Regions from separate parts of the Streptomyces sp. NPDC052721 genome, predicted to be linked through region 1. Evidence: riboswitches for the same ligand, from Rfam matches in the RefSeq annotation. Region 1 holds a riboswitch; the other holds the start of a gene.

Region 1 (3,568 bases):
CGGCCGGTTTCACACCGCTGGCGCCGGTCTCGATGCGGCTCACCTTCGACTGGTGCCAGCCGACCAGCCGGGCGGCCTCACCGCTCGTGAGCCCCGCACCGGTACGCAGCATGCGCAGTTCGGCGCCCAGTTTGCGGCGGCGCACCGCCGGACCGTTCTGCATGGGCTCCTCCTTACTCCTTCCGGGCCGCCCACATACGGTCTCGCGTCGCAGAGTTCACCGCTTCGAGCGACAGATATATGCATATCTTGGTGGATCGCTCCCCGTGACCGGCCCGTTGGTGGCAGTCTGGCGAACAAGCACCAGTCCGGGACCGTACTCGAACCCTCCGCCACTTGTCGGACCACGGCCCCGTGGGAAAGGGACGACGTCGCCATGGCAGACCACCTGGAAGCATCCGTCACTCTGCCGAGCGATCCAGCCTCGGTCTCCGCGGCCCGCTCCTACGTCGTGGGCACGCTGGCGGAGTGGGGCCTGCCGTCCGACACCGACGTCGCCGACACCGTGCGCCTCATCGTCTCCGAACTCGCCACGAACGCCGTACAGCACACCTTCGGCCAGTCACCCACCTTCACGGTCGACATCGCGCTGCACCATGACGAACATCTGCGCATCGGTGTCACGGACAGCCACCCCCGCTTCCCGAAGAGACTGCCCGCCGCCGTCCAGCAGGACAACGGCCGCGGCATGGTCATCATCCGCTGGCTCACCGCGGAGTGCGGCGGCAGACTCCGCATCCGCCCCACGCGAGAGGGCGGCAAGACGGTCTCGATCGAACTCCCCTGGACGATCCCGGCGGCCCCGGTACCGGCGGGCCAGCAGGAGCCGTAGCCCTCCCGGACGGGGCCGAGGCGTTCCTGGACCGGGCAAGCGGCGCACGGCGGACACGCGTGGCCCACGGCTCGGCCACGCCCGGCCCGCCGGCGCCCCCAGTCAGATGCGCCCGCCCGAACGCTTCCCGCAGCAGCGCCCGGAAGGCGTCCACCGCAGCGGCCCTCTCCTCCGCGCGGTACGCCACCGGGATCGTACGGCGCAGCCGCCTGCCCTCCAGAGGCCGCACCGCGACGGGCGTGGTCGCGGTCCGCGCCACCATCTCCGGTACGACGGCCACCCCCAACCGGCACTGACCAGCGCGCGGCGGCGGCAGCCGCGACGAGGGGCTGGGACGCGCGTGTCCCGAGGCGATCACCGGGACCAGCTCCTCCACCGCGACCGGCTCCAGACGGTACCGGCGTCGGCACCAGGATGGCTGTGGCCGAGTGACAGGCATGAGTGAGTGTCAAATCACCCTCGCAGGCGCCGCCACCGCGGTAACCCCGGCGCCGCCACCGCGTAACCCCGGCGGCGGCAGCAGACGCACCCCGGCGGCCGGGAAGGCGCCGAGCCGCTGTGCGCCCCCGGTGAGCCCGGTCAGCCAGGCCAGTTCGTGCCGGGCCCGCTCCAGTTCGGCCGGTGGCCACGCCGGGACCGTCCAGGCGCCGGAGAATGCCGCGGCCGGGACCACCCGTCCGCTCCGGCAGGTGGCTGCGCCGGCCCCGGGCCGCCCGTGGGCTGCAGGCGGCACCGGGGGTGGCGCTGACGGCGCTGGGAGCGGCCCTGCTGCTGGAGTCGCTCCTTGCCTGACGGCGGGTCAGCTGACCCGGCCGTACCAGACGCTCCTCGTCCAGATCTTCTCGAGCTTCACCACGTCCCCGGTCTTCGGGGCGTGCCAGATCTTGCCGTGACCGGCGTAGATGCCGACGTGGTAGACGTAAGAACCCGAGTGGAAGAACACCAGGTCGCCCGCCTTGCGGCTCCTGGCGGAGATGTGGTGCGTCTTGTTGTACTGCTGGGCGGCGGTGCGCGGCAGCTTCTTGCCGGCCTTCTTGTAGGAGTAGAGCGTCAGCCCCGAGCAGTCGAACCTGCGCGGCCCGGTGGCTCCCCACGCGTAGGGGGCGCCCTTCTTCGAGGCCGCGACCTTGAGTGCTTTCGTCGCCATGGTCGCGGCGGAGGCGTCGGTGGCGAGGCCGGGCACCGCGATCGAGCCGCCCACGGCGGCAAGGGTCAGAGCCGAGGCCGTGCCGGCCCGGGCCATCAGCGACGGGACACGATTGAGCGCAGTCATGCGCAACCCTTCGTCAGCCGCCTGTGAAGGATGACCTGTCGGATTCGGGCTGGCGAAGTAGCCCGGCCGCGTTGCCGCGGCTTCACCCCAAGGGTTGCCCGGAGCCGACGCCCGTCCGTGTCGTACAGACGAACATCAGTTCCGGCGACCCGCCTTGCTTGGGTCCTCCACTCCTGCCGATCCACTCCGTCGACCGGTCATCCGGGCGGCGGCAGGACTCGGCGTCCGCCCGGATCGCCCCGCCGCGGTGGCGGGGGCTTGTCGTCAGACAGGGATCTTGGCTCACGACTGTCCGAAAATCCCAACGGAATCGGGGATTTGTGGCGTTACTCACCACTCACCCGTTCGGGTGGACACTGCTCTGTTCGAGCGTCCGTCAGATCCCGGACGTAGCCCCCGACCTGGGGCGAAGCGTCTTCAGGCGGCTCGTGTGGTCGCGTGCCGCGCAACTCGGCAGGCCCGCGAAACGATCTGGATGTACACCGGTCGGCGGTACGTCGTTCGGACCGTTTCAAGTCCCTTCCGGACGGCGCGTGTCGACGCGCGGGCCCCCGGACCGCAAGGAGCGTCCGCCTCAGCCGACGCCGTCCGGCGGGAGCGTGACGCGAGCGGCCCGGCGCTCACCGTCCAGCACCCGCAACGCCCGTGCCAGCGTGTCCCCGTGCAGCTCCGTCTCGCCCCGCTGGTGCATCAGCGCGAGCGCGTCGCGCAGCTCTGCCGCCTTGCGCACCAGGGCCTGGGCCGCGCGCAGCCCGCGGTAGGTGTCCCCGGGCCGGGCCGGGTTGATGCGGCCCAGCAGGTCGACCGCCTCCAGGTAACGGTCGATCAACTCGCCCTCCGCGCGGGTCAGCGCGGGCAGGGGCGGGAGGTCCGGCAGCATGAGCGGCTCACCTCGCGTCCGGTGCGCCGGGCGTGTCCCGGCGGCTCGGCACGATGCCGTCCACCAGACCGTAGGCGACCGCCCCGGCGGCGTCGAGGATCAGGTCGCGCTCCAGATCCTCGTGGACCTGCCCGGCCGTGCGCCCTGTGTGCCGCGCGAGCATCTCCGCGAGCGTCGAGCGGATCCGGGTCAACTCGTCCGCCTGGATGAGCAGGTCACTGGGCTGTCCGCGCACCGGCTCGGGCAGTGCGGGCTGCTCGATCACCATGCGGGCGCCGGGCAGCGTGAACCTCTTGCCCGGAGCGCCGGCCGCGAGCAGCACCGCGGCCGAGGCGCCGGCCTGGCCCAGGCAGTACGTCACCACGTCACAACTGACGTACTGCATCGTGTCGTAGATCGCCGCCATGGCGTCGAACGAGCCGCCCGGCGAGTTGACGTACAGCGTGATGTCCCGGTCCGGCGCCGTGTGCTCCAGGTACATCAGCTGCGCCGTGACGTCGTTCGCGGCCGCGTTGTCGACCGGCGTGCCGAGGAAGACGATCCGGTCCTCGAAGAGCTTCGCGTACGGATCGAGGGTGCGTAC
Region 2 (3,568 bases), on a different contig from region 1:
GGCTGACCTTGGTGGCGATGACGACGTCGGAGCGGTTGCCGCGGGCCTTGACCCACTTGCCGATGATCGTCTCCGACTCGCCGCCCTGGTTGCCCTCGATCCAGGCGGAGTAGGAGTCGGCGGTGTCGATGAAGTTGCCGCCCGCGGCGGTGTAGGCGTCGAGGACGGCGAAGGAGGTCTGCTCGTCGGCGGTCCAGCCGAAGACGTTGCCCCCGAGGGAGAGCGGGAAGACCTCAAGGTCGGAAGAGCCGAGTTTACGAAGTGACGTCATACGTCATGTCAACACCGGCGGTGGGTGATCGCATCCCACCGCCGGGGCGGCGTTCCCGCCAAGTTCCCGCAAAGATTCCCGCACGGAGGACCGTCAGGGGGTGAGGCCCTTGTCGCGCAGCCACGCCATCGGGTCGATGCCGGTGGCCTGGCCGCCGGGGTGGACCTCCAGGTGGAGGTGCGGGCCGGTGACGTTGCCGGTCGCGCCGACGCGGCCGATCACCTCGCCGGTGCCGACCTTCTGGCCGACGGAGACGCTGATCGAGGACTGGTGGCAGAACCACAGCTCGGTGCCGTCGTCCAGGGTGAGGATCGTGCGGTAGCCGTAGGAGCCGGCCCAGCCCGCCTCGGTGATCGTGCCGCTGTGCACGGCCTTGATCAGGGTGCCGGTGGGGGCGGCGAAGTCGAGACCGGTGTGGTAGCCGGAGGACCACATCGCACCGGCCTGGCCGAAGGTCGAGGTGATCGTGTACGAGGAGGTGGGCAGCGTGTACTGCTTGGCCAGCCGGGCCAGCCGCTCCTCCTCGGCCTTCTTCTCGGCGGCGGCCTCCGCCTTCTCCTTGGCCGCGGCGGCCTTGGCGGCGGCCTCCTTCTCGGCCTGGGCGGCGGCGTCGGCGCTCTGCTTCTCGGCGGCGGCGAGCGCGGCGGCGGTGGCCCTGCTCTCGGCCTGGCCCTGCTGCTGCTCGGCCTGGGCCATGATCCGGTTGCGCAGCGCCTCGCCCGCGTCGGCGGTGTCCTCGCCGGCGGCCGTGGCCACGCCGACACCGCTCAGTGTGGCCGTGGCGGCCTCGGCCGGCTGGGGATCGGCGGAGTCGTCGTCGAAGAGGGAGCCGACCGAGGGCAGGTCCGGCAGGGAGATGGGGACCGGCGGCTTGCCGGTGTTGGCGCTGGCCATACCGCCCGCGCCGACCGCGGCCATGACGCCGACGCCCAGGACGGTGGAGCTGCGGGCGAAGCCACCGCGCTGCTTGGCTACGCGATGCCGGCCACGCACCGGGGCGACGGACTCCTCGGTGGGGTTCCACTCCTCCCAGGGGCCCTCCTCGGCGTGGTAGGCGCCGTACCCGAAGGTCTCGGGCTCGCGCTGTGCCGGAATGAACGGGGCTTCTGGGACAGGCCGGTTGGACGCCACGCGGGCGTGCTCCTTTCCTTCCTTTCGCCTACCGGGTTAGCTGACGGGTTCGGAGCAGGAAGGTCTCCTACGCGCGTATACCGGTCGTGGACTCCGTGAGTTCACTGCGGCATCCGCGTGATTCACCCCAGGGTGGTGGTTCCCCGGCTCCCTCGCGGGATTCGGCGCGTGCGCACGGAGCCGCCTCTTGTGACGGCTGTGACGACCGCGCTGCGTTATCGAACGTTAATAGACCTGCCAGTCACTTTCCAAGCCGTTCGGCTTGATCATTCCCGTCTTTACCGGCGATTTATCGGCCACTACCCCGCCAAAACGGGCGAGTTGACCGAGCATCGATCCCGTTCAGCAGCCACCTTCGGTTTTGATGGTGACTCAGATGTTATGCGTACGGCGCTCGCCCGGTCACCTTCGGTGACGTTCAGGGCCGTCGTACGGCGAGCAGCGCCATGTCGTCGGTCATGCCGCCCCCGGAGTGCCGGCGCACTTCCTCGGCGAGCCGGCCGACCAGCGCGGCCGGGCCGGCGAAGGTGCGCCCGGCGAGCCGCCGTTCGGGGTCGTAGAACCGGCCGTGGGCGTCCCGGGCCTCGGACAGGCCGTCGGTGTGGAGCAGCAGGGTCGCGCCGCTCGGGAAGGCGGTCTCGGTGGCCCGGTCCGGCCACAGCCCGAGGTCGCCCATGCCGAGCGGCAGCGCGGGTTCGGCGGGGACCAGGGTGCGCAGGGTGCCGTCGGCGTGCAGCAGCAGCGGTGGCGGATGGCCGCGGTTGACGATCCGTACGACGCCGTCGTCGTGCGGGAGTTCGGCGAGGACCGCGGTGGTGAACCCCTCGAAGGCGTCGATCCCGTCGCGCCGGGTGCCCTCGCGGGCCAGCGCCCGCTCCAGCCGTTCGGCGACCGCCTCCAGCGTGGCCTCCTGCTCGGCCGCCTCCCGGAACGCCCCGATCACCACGGCCACCGCGGCGACCGCGCCCATGCCCTTGCCGCGCACGTCCCCGACGACCAGCCGGACACCGTACGGGCTGTCCTGCACCGCGTACAGGTCGCCGCCGATGAACGCGTCCTGCCGTGCCGCCTCGTACCAGGCGGCGATCTCGTAGCCGCCGATCCGCTCGTCCGGCTCCGGCAGGACGGCCCGCTGGGCGGCCTCGGCGATCTCCCGGGCGGAGGCGAGCCGCCGGTCGCCCCGGCGGACCACCCGGTTGATGGCGACGGCCAGCAGGGCGACCGTGGCCACGGTGACGACGTCGGTGAGGGTGCCCACGGCCGGATGGACCCCCGCGTCGGTGTGCACGGCGTAGGCGGCGGCGAGGGAGGCGAGGCCGGTCAGGACGGTGGTGCGCAGCGCCGACAAGGGCGCGGCGACCAGTGGGGCCGCTGTGAAGAACGGGACGGCGGTGAAGTCGTCCGGGGCGAGCAGGCCGTACAGGACACCGCAGACGACGAGGAGGGCCGGCAGGGCGCGGGCCAGGGCACGGGGGCTCGGACGGCGGCGGGCGCGCACCGGCGCCCGCTCGTCCCCGAGGCCCGGGTCGGGCACGGGGTCGCCGGGGAGCCTGCCGCCCGCCCTGGCGTACGGGCTCTCCTCCACCTTTCCAGGGCGCACCGCGTGTCTCCCACTTGTCCGACGTACCTCCAGGTTTCCGGCCCCCGGGGCGGGCGGCGACCGGTGTGGGCCGAAAGGGGTGTGCGAGCGGTCCCGCGCATGGCGTACACTGGAGTCACAACGACGCGGGGTGGAGCAGCTCGGTAGCTCGCTGGGCTCATAACCCAGAGGTCGCAGGTTCAAATCCTGTCCCCGCTACTGAAGGCTCAGGGCCCGGAATCCCAAGGATTCCGGGCCCTGAGTGTTTTCCCGGCCCACCGCGGTGCCCCGCCAGGGGCGCGGGGAACCGCGCGACCAGCCCCAACGCGCCCGCGCCCGCGCCCGCCCACCATGCGGCCCATGGCGGACGGGCAGGCGCTCACAGCAGGTGAACGTTCGGCGCCTTGGCGAGCTCCTCCAGCTCAGGAAGCACCACCACCTGCGCACCCCCCGCGACCAGAACGCCACGTCCGTCGGCCCCCGCCACAAACGTGTCCGGCTCACGCCACGCGGTGACCACCCTCCGCACCCCCGCCCGCAGGATCAGCTCGGCACAGGGCGCCGGCCGGGACGCCCGCCGGGCACAG

What was found. A riboswitch is a leader RNA that binds a small molecule or an ion and turns the genes downstream of it on or off. The one in region 1 is predicted to bind cyclic di-AMP.
Region 2: another riboswitch for cyclic di-AMP. It lies ahead of AB0L21_RS33230 (M23 family metallopeptidase); the one in region 1 lies ahead of AB0L21_RS18755 (C40 family peptidase).

The regions. Positions count from the first base shown of each region.
Region 1 covers NZ_JBFATL010000018.1:7,069-10,636, reverse strand. Annotated here, with positions in the region: gene AB0L21_RS18770 (helix-turn-helix transcriptional regulator) at 1-163, opposite strand, end outside; gene AB0L21_RS18765 (ATP-binding protein) at 377-832, shown strand; partial or broken gene AB0L21_RS18760 (LysE family translocator) at 1,511-1,624, shown strand; gene AB0L21_RS18755 (C40 family peptidase) at 1,632-2,105, opposite strand; cyclic di-AMP (ydaO/yuaA leader) riboswitch at 2,109-2,339, opposite strand; gene AB0L21_RS18750 (hypothetical protein) at 2,680-2,985, opposite strand; gene AB0L21_RS18745 (ATP-dependent Clp protease proteolytic subunit) at 2,993-3,568, opposite strand, start outside.
Region 2 covers NZ_JBFATL010000047.1:66,061-69,628, reverse strand. Annotated here, with positions in the region: gene AB0L21_RS33235 (aldo/keto reductase) at 1-271, opposite strand, end outside; gene AB0L21_RS33230 (M23 family metallopeptidase) at 365-1,402, opposite strand; cyclic di-AMP (ydaO/yuaA leader) riboswitch at 1,414-1,579, opposite strand; gene AB0L21_RS33225 (PP2C family protein-serine/threonine phosphatase) at 1,821-3,002, opposite strand; tRNA gene AB0L21_RS33220 (tRNA-Met) at 3,127-3,200, shown strand; gene AB0L21_RS33215 (dihydrofolate reductase family protein) at 3,361-3,568, opposite strand, start outside.